Regions from separate parts of the Streptomyces sp. NPDC052396 genome, predicted to be linked through region 2. Evidence: riboswitches for the same ligand, from Rfam matches in the RefSeq annotation. Region 2 holds a riboswitch; the other holds the start of a gene.
The links. Region 2 has a riboswitch for S-adenosylmethionine ahead of thrC (threonine synthase). Riboswitches for the same ligand answer to the same signal wherever they lie in the genome.

Region 1: another riboswitch for S-adenosylmethionine. It lies ahead of ACIHFE_RS03335 (aminotransferase class V-fold PLP-dependent enzyme); the one in region 2 lies ahead of thrC (threonine synthase).

Annotation. Positions count from the first base shown of each region.
Region 1 covers NZ_JBIUAW010000001.1:661,203-676,486, forward strand. The annotation lists gene ACIHFE_RS03280 (cysteine desulfurase/sulfurtransferase TusA family protein) at 1-1,270, opposite strand, end outside; gene coxB (cytochrome c oxidase subunit II) at 1,522-2,487, shown strand; gene ctaD (cytochrome c oxidase subunit I) at 2,484-4,205, shown strand; gene ACIHFE_RS03295 (cytochrome c oxidase subunit 4) at 4,202-4,600, shown strand; gene ACIHFE_RS03300 (Ig-like domain-containing protein) at 4,723-5,967, shown strand; gene ACIHFE_RS03305 (hypothetical protein) at 5,991-6,386, opposite strand; gene ACIHFE_RS03310 (heme-copper oxidase subunit III) at 6,637-7,257, shown strand; gene ACIHFE_RS03315 (c-type cytochrome) at 7,323-8,132, shown strand; gene ACIHFE_RS03320 (Rieske 2Fe-2S domain-containing protein) at 8,129-9,184, shown strand; gene ACIHFE_RS03325 (cytochrome bc complex cytochrome b subunit) at 9,181-10,803, shown strand; gene trpD (anthranilate phosphoribosyltransferase) at 10,944-12,008, shown strand; SAM riboswitch class IV at 12,191-12,308, shown strand; gene ACIHFE_RS03335 (aminotransferase class V-fold PLP-dependent enzyme) at 12,436-13,704, shown strand; gene ACIHFE_RS03340 (Lrp/AsnC family transcriptional regulator) at 13,745-14,026, opposite strand; gene ACIHFE_RS03345 (rhomboid family intramembrane serine protease) at 14,023-14,754, opposite strand; gene ACIHFE_RS03350 (NYN domain-containing protein) at 14,881-15,284, shown strand, end outside.
Region 2 covers NZ_JBIUAW010000006.1:135,629-150,912, reverse strand. The annotation lists gene ACIHFE_RS17280 (HelD family protein) at 1-1,084, shown strand, start outside; gene ACIHFE_RS17275 (ArsR/SmtB family transcription factor) at 1,112-1,435, opposite strand; gene ACIHFE_RS17270 (MFS transporter) at 1,517-2,764, shown strand; gene ACIHFE_RS17265 (copper homeostasis protein CutC) at 2,671-3,372, opposite strand; gene ACIHFE_RS17260 (hypothetical protein) at 3,438-4,103, shown strand; gene ACIHFE_RS17255 (Cmx/CmrA family chloramphenicol efflux MFS transporter) at 4,173-5,387, shown strand; gene ACIHFE_RS17250 (DUF4031 domain-containing protein) at 5,796-6,113, opposite strand; gene ACIHFE_RS17245 (hypothetical protein) at 6,134-6,493, opposite strand; gene ACIHFE_RS17240 (MurR/RpiR family transcriptional regulator) at 6,556-7,467, shown strand; gene murQ (N-acetylmuramic acid 6-phosphate etherase) at 7,472-8,428, shown strand; gene ACIHFE_RS17230 (PTS transporter subunit EIIC) at 8,486-9,901, shown strand; gene groL (chaperonin GroEL) at 9,956-11,578, opposite strand; gene ACIHFE_RS17220 (cold-shock protein) at 11,885-12,088, opposite strand; gene ACIHFE_RS17215 (MoaD/ThiS family protein) at 12,533-12,808, opposite strand; gene thrC (threonine synthase) at 12,882-14,150, opposite strand; SAM riboswitch class I at 14,169-14,310, opposite strand; gene ACIHFE_RS17205 (glucosyl-3-phosphoglycerate synthase) at 14,464-15,284, shown strand, end outside.

The DNA.
Region 1 (15,284 bases), on a different contig from region 2:
CATCGGACAGCACCCGCACCACACCCCCCACCGCCACCGAACCGATCACCTTTGCCAGCTCGATCACCGGAATCGGGCACCGCTTCCCGAGCGTGTCGAGCACCAGCTCCGAACCCTCGGCGGGGGATACGACGGAACCCGTGGGCGCACCCAGATGCTCCCGCACCGAGGCCACCACCCCCGGCAGCACCTCCAGAAACGCCTCGACGTCCGTGGAGCTCACCCCCCGCGGCAGCGAGACCCGCACATTCCCTTCCGACAGCACCCCCATCGCCCGCAGCACATGGCTGGGCGTCAAGGTGCTGGACGTACAGGACGATCCGGACGAAACCGAGAACCCGGCCCGGTCCAGGGCATGCAGCAGGGCCTCCCCGTCCACATACAGACAGGAGAAGGTCACCAGGTGCGGCAGCCGCCGCACCGGATCGCCGACCACCTCCACATCCGGCACCAGCTCCGGCACCCGGACCCGTACCCGCTCCACCAACTCCCGCAGCCGCGCGGCCTCCTGGGCCGCCTCCTGCCGCACCGCCCGCAGCGAGGCCGCCGCCGCCACGACGGCGGGCAGGTCGGGGAAGCCCGGCGCCCGGCCCGACTCCCGCTCGTCGGACGGACCGGTCACCGCGAACCGCACCCCCTTGCGCACCGCCAACAGCCCCACCCCCGAAGGCCCGCCCCATTTGTGCGCGCTGGCCGTCAGCAGTGACCAGTCCCCGCTCACCGGCCCCCAGCCCAGCGACTGCGCCGCGTCCACCAGCAGCGGCACCCCCACCGCCCGGCAGGCCTCGGCCACTTCGGCCACCGGCTGCTCGGTGCCCACCTCATGGTTGGCGGACTGCAGCACCGCCAGCGCGGTGTCCGGCCGCAGCGCCTGGGCATAGGCGCCCACCCCGACCCGGCCGGTGCGCTCCACCCCCACCCTGGTCACGGTGCCGCCCGCCGCCTCCAGCACCTCCGCCGAGTGCAGCACCGCGGAGTGCTCCACCGCCGAGACCACCAGATGGCGGCCCACCCGGCGGCGCCCGGCCAGCGCCCCGGCAATCCCGTCGTGCAAGGCGCGCGTCCCCGAAGGAGTGAATACGAGTTCGTCCGGGCGACAGCCCACCGCCTCCGCGGCGGCCTCCCGCGCGGCGTCCAGCAGCAGCCGGGCCCGGCGCCCCTCGCGATAGAGCCGGGCCGGGTCGGCCCAGCCCTCGTCCAGGGCGGCGAGCAGCGCCTGGCGGGCCACGGGGTGCAGGGGAGCGGCGGAAGCGGCATCGAAGTAAGGCACGTGGGAACGCTAACTCCCCACGTCACGGCTGTCGCCCCACCTGCTGACGACCCTCCAGATGGCCCCCGGAGCGGGACATTCCATCTCTTCGGGCATCGGTCCGGCGCGTTGGGCACCCTCCCCGCGCGGCCCCAAATAGCGTCCAGTAGGGTTTGGTCCGCATAAACATCCAAACCCTGCCCGCAGCGGGCCGGCGACCGATCAGACGGCCGCAGCCGGCCGTGCGGGCGAGACTCTCGGGAAGGCGCTACGTGAGTCCCAACGGCTCCGACCGCTCGTCGCGGCGCCCGGTGCGGCGGAAGCTGCTGCAGGCGCTGGCCGCGGGCGCTGTCCTGGCGACCGCAACCGGTTGCACATCGAAGGACTTCCCCCGCCTCGGAATGCCCACTCCCGCTACGGAAGAGGCGCCGCGGATCCTCTCTCTGTGGCAGGGCTCCTGGGCCGCCGCCCTCGCGATCGGCGTGCTGGTGTGGGGTCTGATCCTGTGGAGCGTCGTCTTCCACCGGCGCAGCCGGAGCAAGATCGAGGTTCCCACCCAGACCCGGTACAACATGCCCCTTGAGGCGCTGTACACCGTGGTTCCGATCCTCATCGTCTCGGTGCTCTTCTACTTCACCGCTCGCGATGAGAACAAGCTCCTCACCAATCCGGACAAGCCCAAGCACGTCATCAACGTGGTGGGCTACCAGTGGAGCTGGGGCTTCAACTACCTGGAGAACGTCCAGGGTCAGCCCGCCGGCAAGCCGCTCCGTCAGGTCAAGCAGCTGGACGCGGTCCCCGACCGGTTCCTGAACAAGGCTCCGGCCAACGCGAACGGTGTCTACGACTACGGCATTCCGGGCACCCGGAACCCGCAGAACAACATGCCGGGCCCGACGCTGTGGCTGCCCAAGGGCGAGTCGGTCGAGTTCGTGCTCACCTCGCGGGACGTCATCCACTCCTTCTGGGTGCTGCCGTTCCTGATGAAGCAGGACGTCTTCCCGGGTCACACCAACAGCTTCACGGTGACCCCGACCAGGGAAGGCACCTTCCGGGGCAAGTGCGCCGAGCTCTGCGGACAGGACCACTCGCGGATGCTCTTCAATGTCAAGGTCGTCTCTCCTGAGCGCTACCAGAAGCACCTGAAGGACCTGGCCGCGGCGGGTCAGACCGGGTACATCCCGGCCGGCATCGCGCAGACGGATCACGCGAAGAACGCGGAGACCAAGAACAAGTGAGCATCCTCAACGAACCCCAGGGTGCCGCCGGATCAGCCACGGCAGCACCGCCTGTACGCACCAAGCAACCAGGCAACCAGGTGGTCAAGTGGCTGACCACCACGGACCACAAGACCATCGGTACGATGTACCTGGTCACGTCGTTCGCGTTCTTCTGCATCGGTGGCGTGATGGCGCTGCTGATGCGCGCCGAACTCGCCCGTCCCGGCACGCAGATCATGTCGAACGAGCAGTTCAACCAGGCGTTTACGATGCACGGCACGATCATGCTGCTGATGTTCGCGACGCCGCTGTTCGCCGGTTTCGCGAACTGGATCATGCCGCTGCAGATCGGTGCGCCGGATGTGGCGTTCCCGCGGCTGAACATGTTCGCCTACTGGCTCTACCTGTTCGGCTCGCTGATCGCGGTGGGCGGCTTCCTCACCCCGCAGGGTGCGGCCGACTTCGGCTGGTTCGCCTACTCCCCGCTCTCGGACGCGGTCCACTCGCCGGGTGTCGGCGCCGACATGTGGATCATGGGTCTGGCCTTCTCCGGCTTCGGCACCATCCTCGGCTCGGTCAACTTCATCACCACGATCATCTGCATGCGTGCGCCGGGCATGACCATGTTCCGCATGCCGATCTTCGTCTGGAACGTCCTGCTGACCGGTGTGCTGGTCCTGCTGGCCTTCCCGGTGCTGGCCGCCGCGCTGTTCGCCCTGGAGGCGGACCGCAAATTCGGCGCCCATATCTTCGACCCGGCCAATGGCGGCGGACTGCTCTGGCAGCACCTCTTCTGGTTCTTCGGCCATCCAGAGGTGTACATCATCGCCCTGCCGTTCTTCGGCATCATTTCCGAGGTCATTCCGGTCTTCTCCCGTAAGCCGATGTTCGGTTACTGGGGTCTGATCGCGGCGACGATTTCCATCGCCGGTCTCTCGGTGACGGTGTGGGCGCACCACATGTACGTCACGGGCGGTGTGCTCCTGCCGTTCTTCTCCTTTATGACGTTCCTTATCGCGGTCCCGACCGGTGTGAAGTTCTTCAACTGGATCGGCACGATGTGGAAGGGCTCGCTGTCCTTCGAGACTCCGATGCTCTGGGCCGTCGGCTTCCTGATCACCTTCACCTTCGGTGGTCTGACCGGTGTCATCCTGGCGTCGCCGCCGATGGACTTCCACGTCTCCGACTCGTACTTCGTGGTCGCGCACTTCCACTACGTCATCTTTGGCACCGTGGTGTTCGCGATGTTCTCCGGATTCCACTTCTGGTGGCCGAAGTTCACCGGCAAGATGCTGGACGAGCGTCTGGGCAAGATCACCTTCTGGACGCTGTTCGTGGGCTTCCACGGCACGTTCCTGGTGCAGCACTGGCTGGGTGCCGAGGGCATGCCCCGCCGTTACGCGGACTACCTGGCCGCCGACGGCTTCACCACGCTGAACACCATCTCGACCATCAGCTCCTTCCTGCTGGGCCTGTCGATGCTGCCGTTCATGTACAACGTGTGGAAGACCGCCAAGTACGGCAAGAAGGTCGAGGTCGACGACCCGTGGGGCTACGGCCGTTCGCTGGAGTGGGCGACGTCCTGCCCGCCGCCGCGGCACAACTTCCTCACCCTGCCGCGGATCCGTTCCGAATCCCCGGCGTTCGACCTGCACCACCCCGAGATCGCGGCGCTCGAACTCGAGGAGAACCTCGCTGACAAGGCCCTCGCGGGTGGCAAGGAGGCCGGCAAGTGAAGATCCAAGGCCGGATGTTCCTCTGGCTCTCCGTCTTCATCCTCGCGATGGCGATCGTCTACGGCGTGTGGGCCAAGGAACCCGCGGGTGCCACCGCGCTCTTCCTCGCCTTCGGCCTGTGCGTCATGGTCGGCTACTACCTGGCGTTCACCGCACGCCGGGTGGACGCCGGGGCCCAGGACGACAAGAACGCGGATGTCGCCGATGACGCCGGTGAGCTGGGCTTCTTCGCCCCGCACAGCTGGCAGCCGCTGCTGCTGGCCATCGGTGGTGCGTTCGCCTTCCTGGCCCTCGCCATGGGCTGGTGGCTGCTGTACTTCTCGGCTCCGCTGATCCTGGTCGGCCTGTTCGGCTGGGTCTTCGAGTTCTACCGCGGCGAGAACCAGAACCAGTAGGTTCCGCTTTCCGGGCCCCGTACACCCCTCAGGGAGTGTGCGGGGCCTTTGCGTTGGGCCGGCGTGACCCGTTTGCAGTCACCCCACGGGCCGCCCCACGGGAACCTTCCTACGGTTGGACCATGAGCCACTCGCCTCGCCGCCGCACGGTGTCCGGCGGCATACTGCTGCTGGTCTGCCTGGCGTTGACGGCGACCGGGTGCGGCTCCGCCAACCCGCTCGCCGACCAGCCCTATGACGCCACCGACCAGGTCTCGCTGACCGACGACCAGGAGGGCGGCAAGGCCGACCCGAGCAAGCCGCTGGAGGTCACCGCCAACGGCGACGACCGGATCACCGATGTCACCGCCACCGACGCCGCCGGGCGCTACCTGGCGGGCGAGCTGGCGGCGGACGGCTCGCGCTGGCACAGCACCGCCGCGCTGGCGGCCGGCGCCCACTACACGGTGCGGGTGAGCACCGAGGACGAGGACGGGGCTCAGGGGCGCCGTACGGTCGGTTTCGACACCGGCCCGGCAACCAGGCTGCTGACCGTCACCTTCGGCCCCAGGAACGGCACCTACGGCGTCGGACAGCCCGTCACCGCCGAACTGAGCACCCCCATCCAGGACCCCGCCTCGCGGGCTGTCATCGAGCACGCCCTCAGGGTGGAGTCCCAGCCCGCCGTGGAGGGTGCCTGGTACTGGGTCAGCAACCGGATGCTGCACTACCGGCCGCGGGAGTTCTGGCCCGCGCACGCCGTCATCGATGTGCACGCCGCCCTGGAGGGCATAAGGATCGGCGGCGGGCTCTACGGCGGCCCGGCCAAGCCGCTCCGGCTGACCACCGGGGACCGGGTGGAGGCCATCACCGACGCCGCCGGCCACTACATGTCGGTGCTCAGGAACGGCGAGGAGATCCGCTCCATCCCGGTCACCACCGGCAAGCCCGGCTACGCCACCCGCAACGGGGTCAAGGTGGTCCTCGGCCAGGAATCCTTCGTACGGATGCGCGGAGCCACCATCGGCATCGCCGAGGGCAGCGAGGACTCCTACGACCTGCCGGTCTACTGGGCCACCCGGGTCACCTGGAGCGGTGAGTACGTCCATGCCGCGCCCTGGTCCGAGGGCTCGCAGGGCGCCGACAACGTCAGCCACGGCTGCACCGGGATGTCCACCGAGAACGCCAAGTGGTTCTTCGACAATGTGCGGGTCGGTGATGTGGTCCGCGTGATCAACAGTGCCGGCGCCACCATGACGCCCTTCGACAACGGCTTCGGCGACTGGAACATGTCCTGGAGACGGTGGCGCGAGGGCAGCGCGCTGGCGGCCGGCAAGCGAGAGGGATCGTCCCCGGTGGACACCGCCCGGCTGCGCCCCGGCATCTGAACGCTCCGCCGAACGTGTGGTCGTTACGCCGCCAGTTGCCGGCGCAGCAGCCCGCCCAGGGCCTCCGCCAGCGCCACCGGGTCCACCGGGTGGGTCACCGCCGCCTCCGCCCGGCTCCAGGTGGCCAGCCAGGCGTCCTGCGGGCGGCCGATCAGCACCACCACCGGCGGGCAGCGGAAGACCTCGTCCTTGAGCTGCCGGCACACCCCCATGCCACCGGCCGGCGCGGTCTCACCGTCCAGCACACAGACGTCGATCCGGCGCTCCTGAAGGGTCCGGAGCACCGCGGGCAGCGTGGCGCACTCCACGTACTCCAGCTCCGGCAGGTCCGGCGCCGGACGCCGCCCGGCGGCCAGCCGCACCTGCTCGCGGGTGCTCGAGTCGTCGCTGTAGACCAGGACCGTGGCGGTCGGCTGCATCGTTCCTCCAGGCGTGTCGGCAAGGGCGGGACGCTGGCGCGGATGCTACTGGAGGAAAACCCCGGCGGAGGAGAGTGCGGAAGCCATGGAAAAGGCCCGACGGCCCGTCACCGCCCCCCTCGCCGACCGTCCTTCCCCCCTTTGGGGGACCGCCGTATGACTGGTGGGGTCCGCCGTACGAGCAGGGCATACGCTCTTGACACACCGAACGGCACCCCCCGGAGTGAGCGCGAGATAAGCGACCGACATAATGTCGGTCGTGGCGACAGCAACAGCAGTAGATACCGGGCACGCGCACCCGTCGGTCAACCGACCGAACCTCACCAGCGTCGGAACCATCATCTGGCTGAGTTCCGAGCTGATGTTCTTCGCGGCCCTCTTCGCGATGTACTTCACCCTTCGTTCGGTGACCGGCGCCGACCACTGGAAGGACATGGCGTCGTCGCTGAACGTTCCGTTCTCGGCGACGAACACCACGATCCTGGTGCTCTCCTCGCTCACCTGCCAGCTCGGCGTTTTCGCCGCCGAGCGCGGTGACGTGAAGAAGCTGCGCACCTGGTTCGCGATCACCTTCGTGATGGGCGCCATCTTCATCGGTGGCCAGATCTTCGAGTACACCGACCTGGTCAAGAAGGACGGGCTCTCGCTCTCCTCCGACCCGTACGGCTCGGCGTTCTATCTGACGACCGGCTTCCACGGACTGCATGTGACCGGCGGCCTCATCGCCTTCCTGCTGGTCCTGGGCAGGACGTACGCGGCCAAGAGGTTTACGCACCACCAGGCGACGGCGGCCATCGTCGTGTCCTACTACTGGCACTTCGTCGACGTGGTCTGGATCGGCCTCTTCGCCACGATCTACTTGATCAAGTAATCGGTCCCGTCACCGGACCAACCAGACCCGCATCGACGCAGAAGATCCTGACACCGGGGTAATCCGTGAAAAAGCTCTCCGCACGACGACGCCATCCGCTGGCGGCGGTCGTCGTCCTACTCTTCGCGCTGGCGGTAACCGGGGGGCTGTACGCCGCGTTCGCGCCGGCGGACACGGCCAAGGCCGATGATTCCGCCCAGTCCCTCGCCATCGAGGAGGGCAAGAAGCTCTACTCGGTGGGTTGTGCCAGCTGCCACGGCACCGGCGGTCAGGGCACCTCCGACGGCCCGAGCCTGGTGGGTGTGGGCTCGGCGGCCGTTGACTTCCAGGTCGGCACCGGCCGTATGCCGGCGCAGCAGCCCGGCGCCCAGGTGCCGCGCAAGAGGAAGATCTACTCGCAGGGCGAGATCGACCAGCTCGCCGCGTACATCGCCTCCCTGGGCGCGGGCCCCGCGGTTCCGACCAAGGACCAGTACAGCCCCAACGGTGCGGACATCGCCAAGGGCGGGGAGCTCTTCCGTACCAACTGCGCCCAGTGCCACAACGCCACCGGCAAGGGTGGCGCCCTCTCGAACGGCAAGTTCGCGCCGAGCCTTGAGGACGTCGACCCCAAGCACATCTACGAGGCCATGCAGACCGGCCCGCAGAACATGCCCTCCTTCCCCGACACGACCATGTCGGAGAAGAACAAGAAGGACATCATCGCGTACCTCGACGCGGTCGACACCAAGAAGTCGGAGAACCCGGGCGGTCTCGAGCTGGGCGGCCTCGGCCCGGTCAGCGAGGGTCTGTTCGCGTGGGTCTTCGGCCTGGGTGCCCTGGTCGCCGTCGCCATCTGGGTCGCCGCCCGGACCGCAAAGGCCAAGAAGTCATGAGTAGCCAAGACATTCCAGAAGAGTCCCTGCCCAGTACGCAGGGCACCGCGCACGAAGGTGCCGTGGCCACCGGCGAGGACCCCTTCGCCGACCCCGGCCTGCCGCCGCACGAGCACCGCATCCAGGACATCGACGAACGGGCCGCCAAGCGCTCCGAGCGCGTGGTCGCGTTCCTGTTCTCCCTGTCCATGCTGGCCACGGTCGGCTTTATCGTCGCCTACCTGGCGATCCCGGTCGACAAGAACATCTATGTGTTCCCGATCGGCCACATCAGCGCGCTGAACTTCAGCCTGGGCCTGGCCCTGGGCATCGCGCTGTTCTGCATCGGCGCGGGCGCCGTCCACTGGGCGCGCACCCTGATGTCCGATGAGGAGGTCGCCGACGAGCGTCACCCGATCGAGGCGTCCCCCGAGGTCAAGGCCAAGGTTCTGGCCGACTTCGCGGACGGTGCCCGGGAGTCGGCGCTGGGCCGCCGCAAGCTGATCCGCAACACCATGTTCGGTGCGCTGGCCATGTTCCCGCTCTCCGGCGTGTTCCTGCTGGGCGGTCTCGGCCCCAAGCCGGGCACCAAGCTCCGCAAGACCAAGTGGTCCGCGGGCAAGATGCTGATCAACCAGAACACCCTGCAGCCGCTGCGTCCGGAGGATGTCCAGGTCGGTTCGCTGACCTTCGCCATGCCCGAGGGCATGTCGGAGGAGGACCACGACTTCCAGCAGGAGATCGCCAAGGCCGCCCTGATGATCGTCCGGCTCCGTCCGGAGAACATCAAGGACAAGCGTGAGCTGGACTGGTCGGTCGACGGCATCGTCGCCTTCTCCAAGATCTGCACCCACGTGGGCTGCCCGATCAGCCTCTACGAGCAGCAGACGCACCATGTGCTGTGCCCGTGTCACCAGTCCACCTTCGACCTCTCCGACGGCGGACGCGTGATCTTCGGCCCGGCCGGTCACGCCCTTCCGCAGTTGCAGATCAAGGTCAACGACAAGGGCTACCTCGAGGCGATGGGCGACTTCCCGGAGCCCGTCGGTCCTGCCTTCTGGGAGCGCGGATGAGTACTACAGAGCAGCGCCGCAAGGCGCCCGCCGGCGAGCGGGTGGCCGACTGGGCGGACGGCCGACTGGGCATCTACAGCCTGGCCAAGGCCAATATGCGCAAGATCTTCCCGGACCACTGGTCCTTTATGCTGGGTGAGGTCTGCCTCTACAGCTTCCTGATCATCATCCTCACGGGTGTGTATCTGACGCTGTTCTTCCACCCCAGCATGGAAGAGGTCGTCTACCACGGCTCCTATGTGCCCCTGCAGGGCGTGCGGGTGTCCGAGGCGTTCAACTCCACCATGCACATCAGCTTCGATGTGCGCGGTGGTCTGCTGATCCGCCAGATCCACCACTGGGCCGCGCTGGTCTTCCTGGCCGGCATGTTCGTGCACATGATGCGCGTCTTCTTCACCGGCGCCTTCCGCAAGCCGCGTGAGATCAACTGGCTGTTCGGCTTCCTGCTGTTCGTCCTGGGCGTGTTCACCGGCTTCACCGGTTACTCGCTCCCGGACGACCTGCTCTCCGGCACCGGTGTCCGCTTCACCGAGGGCGCCATCCTGTCCGTGCCGGTGGTCGGCACATACATCTCGATGTTCCTCTTCGGCGGGGAGTTCCCCGGCGCGGACATCGTGCCGCGGTTCTACTCGATCCACATCCTGCTGCTGCCGGGCATCATGCTCGGCCTTGTGGTGGCCCACCTGATCCTGGTCATCTACCACAAGCACACGCAGTTCCCCGGCCCCGGCCGGACCGAGAAGAACGTGGTCGGCATGCCGCTGCTGCCGGTCTACATGGCCAAGGCCGGAGGCTTCTTCTTCCTGGTCTTCGGTGTGATCGCGGCCGTCGCGGCACTGGCCACCATCAACCCGATCTGGGACTTCGGCCCGTACCGCCCGGACCATGTGTCCACCGGTGCCCAGCCCGACTGGTACATGGGCTTCGCCGAGGGTCTGGTCCGAGTGATGCCGGGCTGGGAGATCAATGTCGCGGGCCACACCCTGGTCCTGGGTGTGCTCATCCCGGTCGTGATCTTCCCGCTGGTGCTGGTCGCCATCGGCGTCTACCCGTTCATCGAGTCCTGGGTGACCGGCGACAAGCGGGAGCACCACCTGCTGGACCGCCCGCGCAACGCCCCGACCCGCACCGCGTTCGGCGCCGCCTGGATCGCCGAGTACTTTGTGCTGCTGATCGGTGGTGGCAACGACCTGTGGGCCACCCACTTCCACCTGTCGATCAACTCGATCACCTGGTTCGTCCGGATCGCGTTCTTCGTGGTGCCGGTGCTGGTCTTCATCGCCACCAAGCGGATCTGCATGGGTCTGCAGCGGCGTGACCGCGACAAGGTGCTGCACGGTCGTGAGACCGGCATCATCAAGCGCCTGCCGCACGGTGAGTTCATCGAGGTGCACGAGCCGCTCAGCCAGGAGCAGCTGCACACCCTCACCTCGCACGAGCAGCCCAAGCCGCTCGAGCTGGAGCCCGAGGTGGACGAGAACGGCGTCGCCCGCAAGGCCGGTGCCGGCCAGAAGCTGCGGGTCAAGCTGTCCCGGGGCTTCTACGGCGAGGGGACGCAGATCCCCAAGGCCACCGCGGAGGAGTACCAGGAGATCACCAGCGGCCACGGCCACCACTGACCGGCCGCTGATCGCTGATCGCCACGGCAAGAGCCCCGTCCATGAACCGGACGGGGCTCTTCGCCGTTCCCGGGCCTGGATAGGCTGGACGGCACAGCACGGCACCGAGGGCGAGTGCCAGGAACCCAGGAGTGTGGACCATGAACGTTGCGACCCCGGCAGGCGGCGACAGCGCGGTGGCCCTCTCCTGGCCCGGCGTACTGGAGGCCCTGCTCAACCGGGTGGACCTGGACGCGGACAGCACCGCCTGGGCGATGGACCGGATCATGCGGGGCGAGGCCACCGACGCGCAGATCGCCGGTTTCGCCATGGCGCTGCGGGCCAAGGGCGAGACGGTGGCCGAGATCACCGGGCTGGTCCGGGCGATGTACCGGCACGCCCGGCTGATCGAGGTGCCCGGCCCCAGCGTGGACATCGTGGGCACCGGCGGCGACGGCGCCAAGACCGTCAATATCTCCACCATGTCCGCCATCGTGGTGGCCGGCACCGGTGCCAAGGTGGTCAAGCACGGCAGCCGGGCGGCCTCCTCGGCCAGCGGGGCCTCGGACGTCCTGGAGAAGCTGGGCGTCAATCTGGACCTGAGCCCGGGCCGGGTGGCCGAGGTGGCCCGGGAGGCCGGGATCACCTTCTGCTTCGCGGTGAACTTCCACCCGGCACTGCGCCATGTGGCCGCGGCCCGGCGGGAGTTGGGGGTGCGCACCACCTTCAATGTGCTGGGCCCGCTGACCAACCCGGCCCGGGTGAAGGCCCAGGCGACCGGGGTGGCGGACGCCCGGATGGCGCCGATCCTGGCCGGGGTGCTGGCCGAACGGGGCTCCTCCGCGCTGGTGTTCCGGGGCGACGACGGGCTGGACGAGCTGACCACCACCGCCACCTCCCGGGTGTGGATGGTCCGCGACGGCCGGGTCCGCGAGGAGGCCTTCGACCCGCGCGAGGTGGGCATCGAGCTGGTGCCGGTGGAGGCGCTGCGGGGCGCCGATGCCTCGTACAACGCGGATGTGGCCCGCCGGCTGCTGGCCGGGGAACCGGGGCCGGTACGGGACGCGGTACTGCTCAACTCGGCGGCCGCGCTGGTGGCGTTGGCGCCCACGGACGCGCCGCTGGCGGCGCAGATCGCGGCGGGTATGGAGCTGGCCGCGCACTCCCTTGACTCCGGTGCGGCGCGGGGCGTGCTGGAGCGCTGGGTGGCGGCCAGCAACGGGTAGCGCCCCGTCAGGGGCGCGGGGCGGCCGCATGATGCGGCTCCGCCGCGTGAGCGCGACCAGCTACGGACGGCCCGCAGTTGACGTGCGACCGAGGCACCCGGCGCGGTGATGGCCCGCCGGGTGCCCGGCATATGGACAGACCCTTGGCGCCCCCCGCGAAGCCTGTGGCATACTCCCCGCAAGGTCACGAGTGACAGCGATACAGGCCCCGGCCCGCTGTCCGGCAACCCTCCGTCCGTGGCGGGGTGCCCCGGGTGATGACCGGGCCGCAGGCAGCGAGGTCTGCGGCAAGCGCGGATCCCTCGCCAGGGATCCTGGTCGTCGAGGGAGACCTTCCGTGAACCAGCGAATGCGCTAGGGCTCTTCGAGCCCCTCTTCCGCGCACCCTTCACGCTTTCTCTTCGCTTGCCTCTTACGGGAGTTCGCCATGCCCATTTCCGCCACTGTCTCCGCTCCACTGCCCGTGCTCGGCCGGGATGTCCGGGTGCCGCTGGCCGACGGGAGCGAGGTGACCTACGCGGCGCTGGACTACGCGGCCAGCGCGCCGGTCCTGCAGCGGGTGTGGGACGAGGTCGCCGCCTACGCCCCGTACTACGGCAGTGTGCACCGGGGCGCGGGCTACCTCTCCCGGTTGTCCACCGAGCTGTTCGAGAACAGCCGCCGCACGGTGGCGGAGTTCCTCGGCTGCCGCCCGGACGACCAGCTGGTGTTCACCCGCTCCACCACCGACTCGCTCAACCTCCTTGCCGCCGCGCTGCCTTGGCGCACCCGGGTGTTCGTCTTCGAGACCGAGCACCATGCCGCGCTGCTGCCCTGGGGGCGGCGGGATGACATCGAGGTCAGCTGGCTGCCGGCGCCGCGCGGCCCGCGGGAGGCGGTGGACGTCCTGGAACGGGCACTGGCCGCCCGCGAACCCCACGGGCCCGCCTTGGTCTGTGTCACCGGCGCCTCCAATGTGACCGGAGAGCTGTGGCCGGTACGGGAGTTGGCCGCCGCGGCCCATGCGCACGGGGCGCGGATCGTGCTGGACGCGGCCCAGCTGGCCCCCCACCACCCGGTGCACATCGGGGAGTTGGACGTGGACTGGGTGGCCTTCTCCGGGCACAAGCTCTATGCCCCCTTCGGTGCCGGGGTGCTGGCCGGGCGGGCCGACTGGCTGGGGGAGGCCGAGCCCTATCTGGCCGGTGGCGGCGCCAGCCGCCGGGTGGTGCGGGACGAGCGGGGCGGGGTGCGGGTGGAGTGGCAGCAGGGTGCCGCCCGGCATGAGGCGGGCTCGCCCAATGTGATCGGCGCCCATGCCATCGCGGCGGCCTGCAAGGCGCTCACCGAGGCCGGCTTCGACGCCCTGGTGGAGCGCGAGCAGGCACTGGTGGCCCGGGTCCGGGCGGAACTGGCCGGGCTGCCCCGGGTCAGGGTGCTCTCCCTGTTCGGCGATGCCGCGCCCCGGGTGGGGGTGATCTCCTTTGTGGTGGCGGGCTGGGACAGCGCCCGCTTCGCGGCGGCGCTGTCCGACGGCTATGGCATCGGGGTGCGGGACGGCCTGTTCTGCGCCCACCCGCTGGTGCGGGTGCTGCTGGGCCGTGACCCGGAGGAGTGCGGGGGGTCGCTCAACGCGGTGCGCGTCAGCCTGGGCGCCGGGACGCCGGACGAGCATGTGGAGCGGTTCCTGCGGGCGGTACGGGAGTTGGCGGGCTGAGCCGCATGACGCGGACGCCCCGCGCCCCTTCCGGGGCGCCCTAACTCTCCAGCCCGATGGCGAACGCCGCCTCCAGATCGTGCTGCGAGTACGTACGGAAGGCGATATGGGTCTCGGTGGAGGCGACCCCCTCCACCTTGCTGATCCGGCCCGGGATGACGTCCGCCAGATCGTCATGCCGGGCCACCCGCACCATGGCGATCAGGTCGTACGCACCGGTCACCGAGTAGACCTCGCTGACGCCCTCGATGGCGGCGATCCGCTCGGCGATTTCGGGGATCCGGTCCGCGTCGGTCTTGATGAGCACGATCGAAGTGATCATGGCGCGTTGTCTCCTTCGGTGGACCGGACTGCGTCCCTCACTCTAACCGCAGGCGCACCGCACCCCCAGGCGAGCCCGAAGCCCAGCGAGAAGCCGATCACATGGGCCAGATAGGCCACCTGGGGCCGGTCCGTGGAGCCGCCCGCGCCGGTCCACTGGAGCGCGAACCAGAACGGCAGCACCACCCAGGCGGGAAAGCGCAGCGGCACAAAGAACAGGAAGGGGAAGAGGCTGGTCACCCTGGCCCGGGGAAAGAGACGGAGGAACGCGCCCAGTACGCCGGAGATGGCGCCGGAGGCGCCGATCAGCGGCTGCCCGGAGCCGGCGTGCGCGGCCGCGTAGCCCAGCAGGGCCAGATAGCCGGTGATCAGGTAGCCCAGGGCGAAGGCGGCACGGCCCAGGCGCTGCTCGGTCATCGCGCCGAAGACATGGAGGAAGAGCATATTGCCCAGCAGGTGCAGCCAGTTGCCATGGACGAACAGGGCGGTCAGCGGGGTGAACCAGGCGATGGCCGGGCCGTGCCACAGCCGCTCCGGCACCACGCCCCAGCGTGCGAAGCAGGCGGTCCGCGCGGCGAGCAGCCCGGTCCCGGTGCCATGGCCGGGGGTGAAGCCGGAGGCCGGGCCGAGCAGGAAGACCACGCAGCAGGTGCCGAGCAGGGCGTAGGTGACCCAGGGGGTCCCGGCCCGGCCCGTCCGGCCCGCTTTTGCGATCATGGGGCAGATCATGGCGTACCCGGGCAAGCCGGGCGGAGAGCCTCGCCGGGTGGTCCGGGAGGCGCCCCGCCGCGGGGACAGCAGGCCGTAGGGTTACGGACAGCACCCCGTAGCCGATGAACAGGACGGACGAACACCATGAGCGTTTCCCAGCCGACGGGTGGGACCGGCGCGCCGGATCCTTCCGCGGCGGCCGGTGACGCCGACGGTGTCGCCGAGGCGCTGGAACGCCCGCTGCCCGAGGGCATCCGGCGGCGGGTCATCACCCTGGTCGCCGAGGCCTTCGGCGGACTGACCGTGGCCGAACTGCCCTCCTCGCTGCGGCAGTACGCCCGCTTCACCCCCAGCCGCCGGGCCAAGTTCGCGGGCAATGCCATGGCCGCCGCGGTGGAGGGCGACACCGCCTTCCGGCAGCGGATCTCGGCCCGGCTGCATGAGATGGGCTCCGAGCTGGCCGAGGCGCTGGACGCCGGTACGCCGCCGGCCGCGGCCGACCCGGAGGACGTGGCGGCCATGGCCTTCGTCCTGCGCCCGCCGGGCTG
Region 2 (15,284 bases):
CCGCGACATCCGCTATGGCGCGGCCCGGGAGGCCCTGCCGCAGCGGATCGCCCATGCGGTGCTGGTGCGGATGGAGCAGGCGGGCGAGGCGCCGGACGACCGGGTGCAGGACGCGGTGGCCCGCAACGCCGCGGTGAAGGCGGCGGTCAAGGCCGTCTGGCCGCCGGTGGATCCGGCCAAGCTGGTGCTGCGGCTGCTGTCCGACCCGGAGTTCCTGGCCGAGCAGGCGGCCGGAGTGCTCTCCGCCGAGGAGCAGGCGGCCGTCCTCTGGGCGAAGCCGGCGCGCGGCGTCAAGGGCGCCAAGTGGTCGGCGGCGGACGCGGTGCTGGTGGACGAGGCGGCTGATCTGATCACCCGCACGCCCTCATTGGGGCATGTGGTGCTGGACGAGGCGCAGGACCTCTCCCCCATGCAGTACCGCGCGGTGGGCCGCCGGTGCAGCACCGGTTCGGCCACGGTGCTGGGCGACCTCGCCCAGGGCACCACCCCCTGGGCCACGCCCACTTGGGCGGAGGCCCTGACCCATCTGGGCAAGCCGGACGCCACGGTGGAGGAGCTCACCCAGGGGTTCCGGGTGCCGCGCGAGGTGATCGCCTATGCCTCACGGCTGCTGCCCGCCATCGCCCCGGAGCTGACCGAGGCGACCTCGGTCCGTGAGTCCCCGGGCGACTTCGCCGTGCGCCCGGTAGCCGATCCCGCCGCCCTGGACGCGGCGGTGGTGGCGGCCTGCCGGGCCGCGCTGCGCCGGGAGGGCTCGATCGGCCTGATCGCGGCCGACGCCCGGCTGCCGGCGCTGTCCGCCGCGCTGGACGCCGCCGGGTTGCCGTACCTCGCCCCGGGCGAGGAGACCTCGGACCAGGCCCGCCTCACGCTGGTCCCGGCTTCGCTGGCGAAGGGTCTTGAGTACGACTACGTGGTGCTCGACGAACCGGCGGCGATCGTCTCCGGCGAACCGGACGAACGCACCGGCCTGCGCCGCCTGTACGTGGCCCTCACCCGAGCCGTCTCGGGCCTGACCATCCTGCACGCCCAGCCACTGCCCGAACAACTGGCGGGCCCCGTAAGGGGCGCGGGGAAGCCCTGATATGCGGCTCCGCCGCGATCGCGCCCCTTACGGGGCACCCTCCGCAGCCAGCAGCGCGGCGACCAAGCCGGGGAACCGTACGTCCAACTCCGCCCGGCGCAACGACACATAGCGATTGCGCCCGGCGACCCGGGTGCTGGTCAACCCGGCCTCCCGCATCACCCGCATATGGTGCGAGACCGTCGACTTGTGCAGATGATCCACGCCCAGCCCCTCCGCGGAGCAGTGGTACTCACCACCGGCCGCGTACACCCGGAACAGATGCAGCCGCACCGGATCCCCCAGCGCCTGAAGCACCTTGGCCAGCTCGATGTCCGCCGCGTCCGGCTGCGGCAGCCGTTCCTCATCCACCACTGTTTGACACCCATCCAACATTCAGCAATTGTTTGACGCACGTCCAACCTACCCTGCCCCCGCCCGGAAGGACCGTTTGTGCGTCTCCGCCTGCTTCTGCTGGCCCTCGGCACCTTCGCCATGGGAACCGACTCCATGGTCATGGCCGGCATCCTGGACCAGATCGCCCGGGACACCGGCGTCACCGTGGCCGCCGCCGGACAGCTGGTCACCGTGTTCGCCCTGGGCTACGCGCTGCTGGCCCCGACCCTCGCCACCCTCACCGCCCGCTGGGACCGCCGCCGCCTGCTGCTCACCGCGCTGGCCGTGTTCACCGCCGCCAACGCGCTCAGCGCACTGGCCCCCGACTACCCCTTCCTGCTGGCGACCCGGGTGCTCGCCGCGGCCGGTGCCGCGCTCTACACGCCCACCGCCAACGCCGTCGCCACCACCCTGGTGCCGCCCGAGCGGCGCGGGCGCGCCATCGCCACCGTGCTGGGCGGCATGACCGTGGCCACCGCGCTGGGCGTACCGATCGGCGCCTACCTCGGCCGCACCGACTGGCGCTGGACCATGTGGCTGGTGGTGGTCCTGGGCGCCGCCGCCCTGCTGGGCCTGGCCGCGCTGCTGCGCGACCTGCCCGCGCCCACCGTGGCGCCGGGACTCAGGGAGCGGCTGGCCCCGCTGCGCGACCGCCGGGTGGTCGGCGCGGCCGCCACCACCTTTGTCTTCTTCCTGGCCTTCCAGGCGGTCTATATCTACCTGGCCACCGCGATCCACCCGGCCACCGGCGGCGACCAGGACCGTCTCAGCCTGGTCCTGCTGGTCAACGGCCTGGCTTCGGTGGCGGGCAGCTGGCTGGGCGGCCGGGCGGTGGACCGGGCGGGGGTGCGCACCGTGCTGCTGGCCACCGGCAGCGTGGTGACCCTCGCCCTGGCCGCCCTGCCCTGGCTCTCCCAGAGCCTGGCCGGCGCCCTGGTCTATGCCGCCGTCGCCCCGGCGGCGGGCTGGGCGATGGGTGTGGCGCTGCCCCACCGGATGGCCTCCATCGACCCGGTCAACGCCCCGCTGCTGATCTCCCTCAACAGCAGCGCCCTCTACCTGGGCATGGCGGCCGGCGGCGGCACCGGCAGTCTGGCCATCGCCCTGTCCGGCGAGCGCTGGTTCCCGCTGACGGCGGCGGCGCTGGCCGCGGCGGCGGTGCTGATCGCGCGGGCCACCACCACCCGGCCCGAGGGCGCCGCCGGGCGCCGTTACGGCCGGTCCAGCGCCTCGCGCCAGGCCCGTACCGCCGCCGGGTCGACCGGCGAGTCCCAGCCGGCGGGCCGGGCCGCCCCGCCGATGTGAAAGGCGTCGATGCCGGCCGCCCGCAGCACCGGCACATGGGTGAGCCGCAGCCCGCCGCCGACCAGGAGCCGCGGCTCGTACCCCGGCTCATCGCCCCGGGCCGCCTCGGCCAGCAGGGTGGCCAGGCCCTCGTCCACCCCGGCGGCGGATCCGGCGGTCAGATAGGTGTCCAGGCCCGGCCGGCCGGCCAGTTGCCTACGCACCGCCTCCCGGTCGGCCGCCCGGTCCAGGGCGCGGTGGAAGGTCCAGCGCGCCCGGGGCCCGATCGCCTCGGTGAGTGCCTCGACGGCCGCCAGGTCGGCCCGGCCGTCCTCGGCCAGAAAGCCCAGGACGAACTCCTCCGCCCCCTCCGCGCACAGCGCCCGGGCCCGTTCGCACAGCTCCTCCAGCGCCGCCGCGCCGCCGGCCGCGAAGCCGTCCGCCGCTCGCAGCATCACCCGCACCGGAATGTCCACGGCGGCCCGCACCGCGGCGAAGGTCTCCCGGGCCGGCGTGAGGCCGTCCGCCGCCATGTCGCTGACCAGTTCCAGCCGGTCCGCCCCGCCGGCCCGGGCCGCGGCCGCGTCCTGGGGCCCGAGCGCGATCACTTCAAGAATTGGTCTAGACATGTAGCACAGGGTGCCACACCCGCCACCCGAACCGAAACCACACCCACCGGGGTCACAATTGACGGATGGCTCCCACAGTCGACCATCCCGCCGCCGACGATCTGCGCCGGCGCTGGGCGCGCACCGTCCTCGACGCCCATGCCGCCGACGCGCCCCCGGCCGGCCCGTACCGCTACGCCGACGCCCTGCTGGCCCGCTGGTCCGAGCCGCAGCGCCGCTACCACACCGTGGACCATCTGATCGCGGTGCTGGACCGGGTCGACGAGCTGGCCGAGTACGCCCAGGACATCACCGCGGTACGGCTGGCGGCCTGGTTCCATGACGCGGTCTACCTCCCCGAGCGCTCCACCAACGAGGAGCGCAGCGCCCGCCTCGCCGAGCGCGCCCTGGCCGAACTCGGCCTGGACCAGCGGCTGATCGCCGAAGTCGTCCGCCTGGTGCGGCTGACCACCAGTCATGACCCGGCCCCCGGCGACCGCGACGGCGAGGTGCTCTGCGACGCCGACCTGGCCGTACTGGCCGGCGGCGCCCAGGACTACGCGGCGTACGCGGCCGCCGTGCGCCAGGAGTACGGCTTCGTCCCGCCCGACGCCTTCCGCGAAGGCCGCGCCGCGGTGCTGCGCCAACTCCTCGCCCTGCCAAGGCTGTTCCGCACCCCACTGGGATATGAGCGCTGGGAGCAGGCCGCCCGGCACAATCTGCGCGGCGAGCTGGAGCTGCTGACGGTCTGACACATCCAGCGCCGGGAATAATCCATGCACCGCTTGTCGCTGGCCATGGATATGTCTACCGCGAACCGCATGCCGGCGGCCGTCCATGTGCTGGGCCTGTCCGTATTCGCCCTGGGCACCTCGGAGTTCATGCTCTCCGGGCTGCTGCAGCCGCTCGCGCGGGACATGGGGGTCTCCATCCCGCAGGCCGGGCTGTTGGTCTCCGCCTTCGCCATCGGCATGGTGGTGGGCGCACCACTGCTGGCCGCCGCCACCCTGCGGCTGCCGCGCCGCACCACCCTGGTGGGACTGCTGGCCGTGTTCGGCCTCGGCCAGGTGGCCGGCGCGCTGGCACCCTCCTACTGGGTGCTCTTCGCCTCCCGGGTGGTGAGCGCGCTGGCCTGCGCCGGGTTCTGGGCGGTCGGCGCGGCGGTGGCGGTGTCCCTGGTGCCGGTGACCGCCCGGGCCCGGGCCATGTCGGTGATGATCGGCGGACTGTCCATCGCCAATATCGCCGGTGTCCCGGCCGGCGCACTGCTGGGCCAGCACGCGGGCTGGCGGGCCGCCTTCTGGGCGGTGGCCGCGCTCTCCGCGGTGGGGCTGGTGGGGGTGCTGGCGTGTGTCCCGGCCACCAAGGCCCCTGAGCAGGCGCCGCGCCTCGCCGACGAAGTGGTCATCTACCGCGACCGCCAGGTATGGCTGGCCCTGGCGGTCACCGCTCTCAACGCCGGTGCCACCTTCTGCCTCTTCTCCTACCTCGCCCCGCTGCTCACCGATACCGCCGGTCTGTCCGAGGGCTGGGTGCCCATGGTGCTGGCGCTGTTCGGGGTCGGCGCCCTGATCGGCACCACGGTCGGCGGCCGGATCGCCGACGCCCGCCTCATGGGCACCATCTACGGCGGCATCGCCGCCTCCGCCACGGTCCTGGCTCTGCTGGCCCTCACCGCCCACTACGCCGTCGCGGCGGTGCTGGTCGCGGTGCTGCTGGGCGTCACCGCCTTCACCACCGCCCCCGCGCTCAACGCCCGCATGTTCAATGTGGCGGACGCCGCCCCCACCCTGGCCGGGGCGACCACCACCGCGGCCTTCAACATCGGTAACACGGTGGGCCCTTGGCTGGGCGGCCTGGTGATCAGCGCCGGCTGGGGCTACCCGGCGGTGGCCTGGACGGCCTGCGGCCTGGCGGTGCTGGCCCTGGCCATCGAGGCACTGGCCGCCCGGCTGGGCGGCGCGGCGGGCACCTCACGAGTGGTGGCCCGCGGCGAGCGCCAGCCGACGGCCGTACGGGCCGCGCGGGAGGACTGAGGGGGCGCCCCCTCAGGGGCGCGGAGAAGCCCTGATAGGCGGCTCCGTCGCGTGGGCGCGACCAGCCACGAACAGCCCGCCCCCAAAACGCCACCGCGGCACAAGAGAGCCGACCGCCTCGCGGGAAGCGCCCGCACCCCAACACCCGCCCGTCCATCCGGCCGCACCACTCAGCGCCGGGCCGGCCGGCCCCTCTCCGCCGAGCCCGAGGGGCGGGCGTCCGACGCCCCCGCCGCGCCCGAGCGCCGCGGCACCGTACCCCGCGGGCTGCTCAGGAGTCCGAGAATCGCGGCCGTTCCGAGGGTCATCACAGCGATGGGGCGCATGAAATACCTCTTCTTCGGATTACCGGGTCATCGGAGCCGACACCTCCACGGCTGCCCCGCCCCGACCGCCGCATGCGCCCCGTCACCCTCCGTGCGGATGTTCGGCGGCCCCATCCGGAACCCCACCCGGCACCCGCCCCGGCCCCCTTTTGGGACGCCGCAGCCCCGCCTGGCGCAGCAGCCGCACCAGCTCCCGGCTGCCGGCCTCGACGGCGCCCAGCCGCACCGCGTCCGGGTACGCATCCGCCGGCACGTCGTAGTGGTCGCGGTCGAAGGCCCGGGCGGGCGCGCCCAGCCGGGCGGCGAAGGCGTGCAGTTCCTCGAAGCTCTGGTCGCTGATCAGGTGCGACCACATCCGGCCGTGCCCGGGCCAGACCGGCGGGTCGATATAGAGGGCCACGGGAGGGCCGCCCGGGCCGCTCAGCCGCCCAGCACCGAGGCCAGCGCGCCCACCCGCGCCACCAGCACCGCCTGCTTGGTGCAGGCCCAGCGGGGATCGGGGCCCAGCTCCGGCTCGACCTCCAGGGCGTGCACATCGCCCGAGGCGCACACCGGGCACAGCGGCCAGCGGCCGTAGCGGTCCAGCAGCGCGTCCTGAACGTCCTGCGCCACCAGCCCCACCAGGAACTCGGCACCCTCCGGCCACTGCTCGACCCACCAGCGGCGGCCCGCCACGGCGTCCTCGACCAGCGAGACCACATCGGGTTCCGCCACGCCTCCGGCGGACAGATCGGCCAGGACCATGGCCCGCGCCGTGTGCAGCGCCTGTTCGAGCTCCATGGGAACCATTGTCAGGGACAACGGCGCTTGACGGCGCCCGGAGGCGAAAATACCTTCCAAGGGTGAGCAGCCGACTGAAGGAAACTTTCAGCGTTCCCCGGCCCGCCGCCCTGGCCGCCAAGGTCCGCACCCTCGCCCCCGGCATGACCCGCTCCATGCAGCGCGTCGCCGACGCCCTGCTGGACGATCCGGCGGCCTCGGCCGCGCTCACCGTCACCGGCCTGGCCGAGCGCACCGGCACCAGCGAGGCCACCGTGGTGCGCACCGCCCGGGTGCTGGGCTACCCCGGCTACCGCGACCTGCGCCTGGCCCTGGCCGCCCTGGCCGCCGAACAGGCGGCCGGCCGGGCACCCGTGGTCACCGCCGACATCTCCGTGGACGACCCAATGGCCCGCGTGGTCGCCAAGCTCGCCCAGGAGGAGACCCAGTGCCTGGCCGACACCGCCGCCGCCCTGGACACCGCCCAGCTGGAGTCGGCCGCCGCCGCGCTGGCCGCCGCCCGCCGGACCGATGTCTACGGCGTCGGCGCCTCCAACCTGGTCGGCCAGGACCTGGTGCAGAAGCTGCTGCGCATCGGCCTGATCGCGCACGCCCCCGCCGACCCCCACCTGGCCGTCACCAACGCGGTCCAGCTGCGGCCCGGTGATGTGGCCATAGCCATCACCCACTCCGGGCGCACCACCGATGTCATCGAACCGCTGCGGGCGGCCTTCGAGCGCGGCGCCACCACCATCGCGGTCACCGGCCGCCCGGACAGTGAGATCACCCAGTACGCCGACCTGGTGCTGACCACCTCCACGGCCCGGGAGAGCGAGCTGCGCCCGGCCGCCATGGCCAGCCGCACCAGCCAACTCCTGGTGGTGGACTGCCTGTTCATCGGGGTCGCCCAGCGCACCTACGAGCGGGCGGCACCCGCGCTGGCCGCCTCCTACGAGGCGCTGGTCCACCGCCACGACCCGCGCACCGGCCGGTAGCGCCATGACCTCCCCCGCCGCCGACACCCTGCGCACCGAGCTGGCCGCCCTGGCCACCGAGGCCGTCCGCCCCGGGCTGGCCGGGATCGACCGGCTGCCCACCCTGGCCATCGCCACCCTCATGAACGGCGAGGATGCCACCGTGGCCGGCGCGGTGGCCGCCCAACTCCCGTCCATAGCAGCCGCCATCGACGCCATCAGCGCCCGGATGTCCGATGGCGGCCGGCTGGTCTACGCGGGCGCCGGCACCGCCGGGCGACTGGGCGTGCTGGACGCCAGCGAGTGCCCGCCCACCTTCAACACCCGGCCGGAGCAGGTCCTCGGGCTGATCGCGGGCGGGCCCACGGCCCTGGTCAGCGCCGTCGAGGGGGCCGAGGACGACCCCGGGCGGGCCGAGGCCGACCTCGCCGCACTGGGCATCGGGCCGCCGGACACGGTGGTGGGCGTCTCCGCCTCCGGCCGTACCCCCTACGCCGTGGCGGCGGTCCGCCACGCCCGCCGGGCCGGGGCGCTCACCATCGGGCTGGCCGGCAACGCCGGTTCACCGCTGGGCGCGGCCGCGGAACACGCCATCGAGGTGGTCTGCGGACCCGAACTCATCGCCGGTTCCACCCGGTTGAAGGCCGGCACCGCGCAGAAGCTGGTGCTCAATATGCTCTCCACCATCACCATGATCCGGCTGGGCAAGACCTACGGCAATCTGATGGTGGACCTCCGCGCCTCCAACGACAAACTGCGCGCCCGCTCCCGGCAGATCGTCTCGCTGGCCACCGGTGCGCCGGACCCGGAGATCGAGCAGGCGCTCACCGCCACCGGCGGCGAGGTCAAGGCGGCCATCCTGGTGCTGCTGGCCGGAGTGGACGGACCGGAGGCCGCCCGCCTGCTGGAGCGGGCCGACGGCCATCTGCGCCGGGCGCTGGCCATCGCGCGGCCCGGTCACACGCCGCCGGACACCACCTAGCCGGGCCCATGCCGCGCTACCGCACACCGAGGGGGGCCGCCGGCTCGCGGAGGACCCATGAACGACCCGCAGGACCCCCATCGCACCGCCGCCGCGCTGCTGCCCCTGCTGGGCGGCGCGGCGAACATCGCCTCCCTGGCGCACTGTATGACCCGGCTGCGGCCGGTGGTCCACGACCCGGCCCTGGTCCGGGCCGATGAACTCCGGGCGCTGCCCGGGGTGTTGGGCGTGGTCGACGGCGGCGGTGCGTACCAGGTGGTGCTGGGCCCCGGCACCGCGGCCCGGACCGCCGCCGCCCTGGACCGCCTGGTCGCGGACGCCCGGACGGCCACCGAGGAGCGGCCGGAGCCGGGTCCCGCCCAGGGCTCCCCGCCCGGCGGGCGTACCCTGCGCCGGATCGCCCAGGTCTTTGTCCCGCTGATCCCGGCCCTGGTGGGCTGCGGCCTGGTCGCCGCCCTGGCCGGGACGCTGGGCAACCTGGGCTGGGCGCCCTCGCTGGCCCCGGCGCTCACCGCCGTCTCCTCCGGCTTTATGTCGCTGATCGCGGTGTTCGTGGGCTGGCAGACGGCCCGGGAGTTCGGCGGAACTCCGGTGCTGGGCGGGGCGGTTGCCGCCGTGATCGTCTGCCCCGCGGTGGCCCGGGCGCACCCCTTCGGCACCACCCTGGCGCCCGGCCAGGGCGGAGTGCTGGGCGCGCTGGCCGCGGCCCTGCTGGCGGTGTGGGTGGAGCGGGCCTGCCGCCGTCTGGTGCCCCGGGCGCTGGATGCGCTGCTCACCCCGGCGCTGACCGTCCTGCTGCCGGGCCTGGCCACGGTCTATGGGCTGATGTACGCGGCGGGCGAACTCTCCCTGGCGCTGGGCCACTTCACCGACCGGCTGCTGTCCGGCGGCGGCGCGGCCGCGGGCTTTGTGCTGGGCGGGCTGTTCCTGCCGATGGTGATGCTGGGGCTGCACCAGGCGCTGATCCCCGTCCACGCCACACTGATCGCCCAGCAGGGGCAGACCACCCTGCTGCCGCTGCTCGCCATGGCGGGCGCTGGCCAGGTGGGCGCCGCGCTGGCGGTCTACCTCCGGCTGGCCCGCGACCATCCGGAGATCCGCCGCACGGTGCGCTCCGCGCTCCCGGCGGGCCTGATGGGCATCGGTGAACCGCTGGTCTACGGCGTCTCGTTGCCCTTGGGCCGCCCCTTTGTCACCGCCTGTGTGGGCGGGGCGTTCGGCGGCGGCTTCCTGGGGCTGCTGGGCCAGTGGGGCGAACCGATCGGCGCCCGGGCCATCGGGCCCTCGGGCTGGGCCCTGTTCCCCCTGCTCAGCGGTGGCGGGCAGGGGCCGGCGCAGGCGATGGCGGTGTACGGGGCGGGGCTGCTGGTGGGGTACGCGGCCGGGTTCGCGGCGACATATGCCTTCGGGTGCCGGGGCGTGCAGGGCGCCCCTTACCGGGCGCCGGAAACGCCCGAGGGCGGTACCCCGTGATGGGGTACCGCCCTCGGTACGTACCGACTGAACAGCCGAGCGAAGCGAGTTCGCTCAGAAGTCCATGTCACCGCCCGGCATGCCGCCCGGAGCGGCCGCGGCGGCCTTCTCCGGCTTGTCGGCGATGACGGCCTCGGTGGTGAGGAAGAGCGCCGCGATGGAGGCGGCGTTCTGCAGCGCGGAACGGGTGACCTTGGCCGGGTCGATGATGCCCTCGGCGATCATGTCCACGTACTCGCCGGTCGCGGCGTTGAGGCCGTGGCCGACGGCCAGGTTGCGGACCTTCTCCACCACGACGCCGCCCTCGAGACCACCGTTGACGGCGATCTGCTTCAGCGGGGCCTCCAGGGCCAGCTTGACGGCGTTGGCACCGGTGGCCTCGTCGCCCTCGAGCTCCAGCTTCTCGAAGACCGCGGACGCCTGGAGCAGGGCCACGCCACCACCGGCGACGATGCCCTCCTCGACGGCGGCCTTGGCGTTGCGCACCGCGTCCTCGATGCGGTGCTTGCGCTCCTTGAGCTCGACCTCGGTGGCGGCACCGGCCTTGATGACGGCCACGCCGCCGGCCAGCTTCGCCAGACGCTCCTGGAGCTTCTCGCGGTCGTAGTCCGAGTCGCTGTTCTCGATCTCGGCGCGGATCTGGTTGACGCGGCCCTGGACCTGGTCGCTGTCACCGGCACCGTCGACGATGGTGGTCTCGTCCTTGGTGATGACGACCTTGCGGGCGCGGCCGAGCAGGTCGAGACCGGCGTTCTCCAGCTTGAGGCCGACCTCCTCGGAGATGACCGTGCCGCCGGTGAGGATGGCAATGTCACCCAGCATGGCCTTGCGGCGGTCGCCGAAGCCCGGGGCCTTGACGGCGACGGACTTGAAGGTGCCGCGGATCTTGTTGACCACCAGGGTCGACAGGGCCTCGCCCTCGACGTCCTCGGCGATGATCAGCAGCGGCTTGCCGGACTGCATGACCTTCTCCAGCAGCGGGAGCAGGTCCTTCACCGAGGAGATCTTGGAGTTGACGATCAGGATGTACGGGTCCTCGAGAGAGGCCTCCATACGCTCCATGTCGGTGGCGAAGTACGCCGAGATGTAGCCCTTGTCGAAGCGCATACCCTCGGTGAGCTCCAGCTCCAGACCGAAGGTCTGGGACTCCTCGACGGTGATGACGCCTTCCTTGCCGACCTTGTCCATGGCCTCGGCGATCAGCTCGCCGATCTGGGTGTCGGCGGCGGAGATGGAGGCGGTGGAGGCGATCTGCTCCTTGGTCTCGACCTCCTTGGCCTGGTCGAGCAGGGCGCCGGAGACAGCCTCGACGGCCTTCTCGATGCCGCGCTTCAGGGCCATCGGGTTGGCGCCGGCGGCCACGTTGCGCAGGCCCTCGCGGACCAGTGCCTGGGCGAGGACGGTCGCGGTCGTCGTGCCGTCACCGGCGACGTCGTCCGTCTTCTTCGCGACCTCCTTGACCAGCTCGGCGCCGATCTTCTCGTACGGGTCCTCGAGCTCGATCTCCTTGGCGATGGAAACACCATCGTTGGTGATCGTGGGGGCGCCCCACTTCTTCTCGAGGACGACGTTCCGGCCCTTGGGGCCGAGGGTGACCTTGACGGCGTCGGCGAGCTGGTTCATCCCGCGCTCGAGACCGCGCCGTGCCTCCTCGTCGAACGCGATGATCTTGGCCATGTGAAGTGGTCCTCCCAGGACTGGGGTGGAGTGCTCCGGACCGCTCTGGCGCCCGCGACGGACGGCCCGCGGGCCCGGCGGTTCCTTGCCCCGCCTGACGCGCCGACCTCACCGACGGTCCAAATCTGTCACTCTCACTTGGAGAGTGCTAAGCCCAATCATTAGCACTCGGGGTAGGTGAGTGCAAGCCACTCGGGGATATCTCCGGGGCGCCGTCCGGGGTGCGCGCGGGTACACGAAGGGCCCGCACCCCATGGGTGCGGGCCCTCGCTCGAGCCTGATGACCGGGTGGTCGATGCGCCGCGGTCAGGCGGTCACCTTCACCATGTCCGCCTGAGGCCCCTTCTGGCCCTGCGAGATCTCGAACTCGACCCGCTGCCCCTCCTCGAGGGTGCGGTAGCCGTCCATCTGAATCGCGCTGTAGTGGACGAAAACATCCGCACCACCGTCGACCGCGATGAAGCCGTAGCCCTTCTCCGCGTTGAACCACTTGACGGTGCCCTGAGCCATGCCTAACTCCCCTATTACTGGCCCTTGCACAGGACCGCACTTCGCGGACCCGGGTCAGACCTCACCCCCGAGAGGTTGGGGGTGTGCGCCGGAACGCGTCGACCGCGGCTGAATGTATCTGTACGGATGCCGTCCGCAACAGGTCAGACGGACGAGAAATCCCATGGCAACCCAAGGCTAATAACCGGCCAACTCGGGGTGAGCCAGGGCAAGTCGGGCCGGGCATACCCGGCCAACCCGACAAATCGCTCGCGTATTTCTCGCGCAACTTGACGAGTTCTCATATGCGTTCGGCACTGACACCGATGGGGGAACGCCCCAACTGTATCGCGCTTCAACAGCCGGAATCGCCCCGTCCGTTTAACGGGCGGGGCGATTCCGGTATCCGTGCAGGAAGGTTGCGAAACTTGTCGGCTGTTCCTCAGCCGCGGGCCCGGCTGTTCCTCAGCCGCCGGCCACCGCCGGGATGATGGAGACACCCGCGCCGTCCGGGATCACCGCCCCCAGGCCGCCCTCGAAGCGGACGTCGTCGTCATTGACGTAGACATTGACGAAGCGCCGCAACGTGCCGCTGTCGTCCAGGACTCGGGCCGCGATGCCGGGGTGGTTGCGCTCCAGGTCGTCGATCACCTCGGCCAGGGTGGCGCCCTGCGCCGGCACCTCGGCCTGCCCGCCGGTGTAGGTGCGCAGGATGGTGGGAATGCGGACGGTCACGCTCATGGGGTTCTCACCTTCGGTGGATGTCGGTGGTCAACTTCCGGGTGGTGCCCGGTGATACGGCGGAGCCGGACGCTCACAGGCCCGCGGCGCGGAACGCCTCGACGCTGGGGCGGATCACCGCCGTCGGCCCCGCGGCCACGGCGTCCAGCGTCTTGAGACCGTCGCCCGTGTTCAGCACCACCGTGGTCAGCGAGGGGTCCAGCACGCCGGCCGCGATCAGCTTGCGGGTGACGCCCACCGTCACCCCGCCCGCGGTCTCCGCGAAGATCCCCTCCGTGCGGGCCAGCAGCCGGATGGCGTCCACGATCTCCGGGTCGGTGACATCCTCCACCGCACCGCCGGTGCGCCGGGCGATGTCCAGCACATAGGGCCCGTCCGCCGGGTTGCCGATGGCCAGCGACTTGGCGATGGTGTCCGGCCGTACCGGCCGCACCACATCCAGCCCGTCCTTGAAGGCCCGGGCCACCGGGGAACAGCCCTCGGCCTGGGCGCCGAAGATCCGGTACGGCCGGTCCTCGACCAGTCCCAGCGCGATCAGCTCCCGCAAGCCCTTGTCGATTTTGGTGAGTTGGGAACCGGAGGCGATGGGCACCACGATCTGGTCCGGCAGCCGCCAGCCCAGCTGCTCGCAGATCTCGTACGCCAGGGTCTTGGAGCCCTCGGCGTAGTAGGGGCGCAGATTGACGTTGACAAAGCCCCAGCCCTCCCCCAGCGGGTCGCCGATGAGCTCGGAACAGAAGCGGTTCACCTCGTCATAGGTGCCCTCAATGCCCACCAGGTCGCCGCCGTAGACGGCGGCCATCACCACCTTGCCCGCCTCCAGGTCATGCGGGATGAAGACACAGGAGCGCAGCCCCGCCCGCGCGGCGGCGGCGCCGACCGCGCCCGCCAGATTGCCGGTCGAGGAGCAGGACAGGGTGGTGAAGCCGAAGGCGCGGGCGGCCTCCACGGCGATGGCCACCACCCGGTCCTTGAAGGAGTGGGTGGGGTTGCCGGAGTCGTCCTTGACGAACAGGCCGCCGGTGACGCCGAGTTCGCGCGCCAGGTTGTCGGCCCTGACCAGCTTGGTGAAGCCGGGGTTGAGGTTGGGCCGGTCCGCCACATCGGCGGGGACGGGAAGGAGGGGGGCGTAGCGCCAGATGCTGGCGGGGCCCGCCTCGATCCGGCGCCTCAGCTCCGCACCGCGAAGACCGGTCGAGTAGGCCACCTCCAGCGGCCCGAAGCAGGCCGCGCAGGCGAACACCGGCCCCAGCGGAACGCGCTCGCCGCACTCGCGGCAGGACAGCGCCACGGCGGGGCCCAGGGAGACGGAAGAGGGTGCGACGGTATGCGCAGCAGCCATGACAGGCGAGGCCCTTTCTCCTCATCTTCCTCATGGCGAACCTCGCCATGAGACGGAATTGGCACCTTCCCCGCCGGGAGCCTCGCGCTGTCTGCGGAGACCGGCTGGAGGGTTGCCGGGGCTTCAACGGGCCGTGTCCCTCTGCCCCTCTGGATGAGCGGTATGGCACTGGGCGGGGCCCAGGCGTTTATGCGTGCGGCGACCCCCGACATAGGACGGGGTTCCGCGTTGTTCAAGACTGTATCGGAAGGCCATGGCCGTGTTCAGGGCCGTCCGTAAGGCGAGACGCATCACACAACGAGGAGTCATTCACGTGCTGGAAGAGGTGGAGCGCTGGCTCGCCCGGCGGTCCTGGTCCGTCACAGACCGTCCGCTCGACCGGCTCCTCGCCGCCAAACGCGAGACCGGCAGCACGGTCAGCGTGGTGCTGCCCGCACTGAACGAGGAGGCGACGGTCGGGGAGATCGTCGCCGAGATCCGCCGGGCGCTGATGACCGAGGCGGTGCCCCTGGTGGACGAGCTGGTGGTGCTGGACTCCGGTTCCACCGACCGCACCTCCGAGGTGGCCGCGGCCGCCGGGGCGCGGGTGGTGCACCGGGATTCGGTGCTGCCCCGGCTGCCCGCGCTGCCCGGCAAGGGTGAGGTGCTGTGGCGGTCGCTGCTGGTGACCTCCGGTGACATCGTGTGCTTCATCGACGCCGACCTGCGGGACTTCTCGGCGGACTTTGTCTCCGGGATCGTGGGGCCGCTGCTGACCGATCCCGGGGTGGAGTTCGTCAAGGCGATGTACGACCGCCCCCTGGGCGAGGCCGTGGGCCAGGGCGGCCGGGTGACCGAGCTGGTGGCCCGTCCACTGCTCAATCTGCACTGGCCGCAGCTGGCCGGCTTTGTCCAGCCGCTGGGCGGGGAGTACGCGGCCCGCCGCTCGCTGCTGGAGCGGCTGCCGTTCCCGGTGGGGTACGGGGTGGAGCTGGGGCTGCTGGTGGACGCGCTGCACACCGTGGGCCTGGACGCGCTGGCCCAGGTGGACGTGGGCGTGCGCAAGCACCGTCATCAGGACGGCCGGGCCCTCGGCCGGATGGCGGCCGCGATCTACCGCACCGCCCAGCTGCGGCTCGCCCGGCCGCCCCTGGT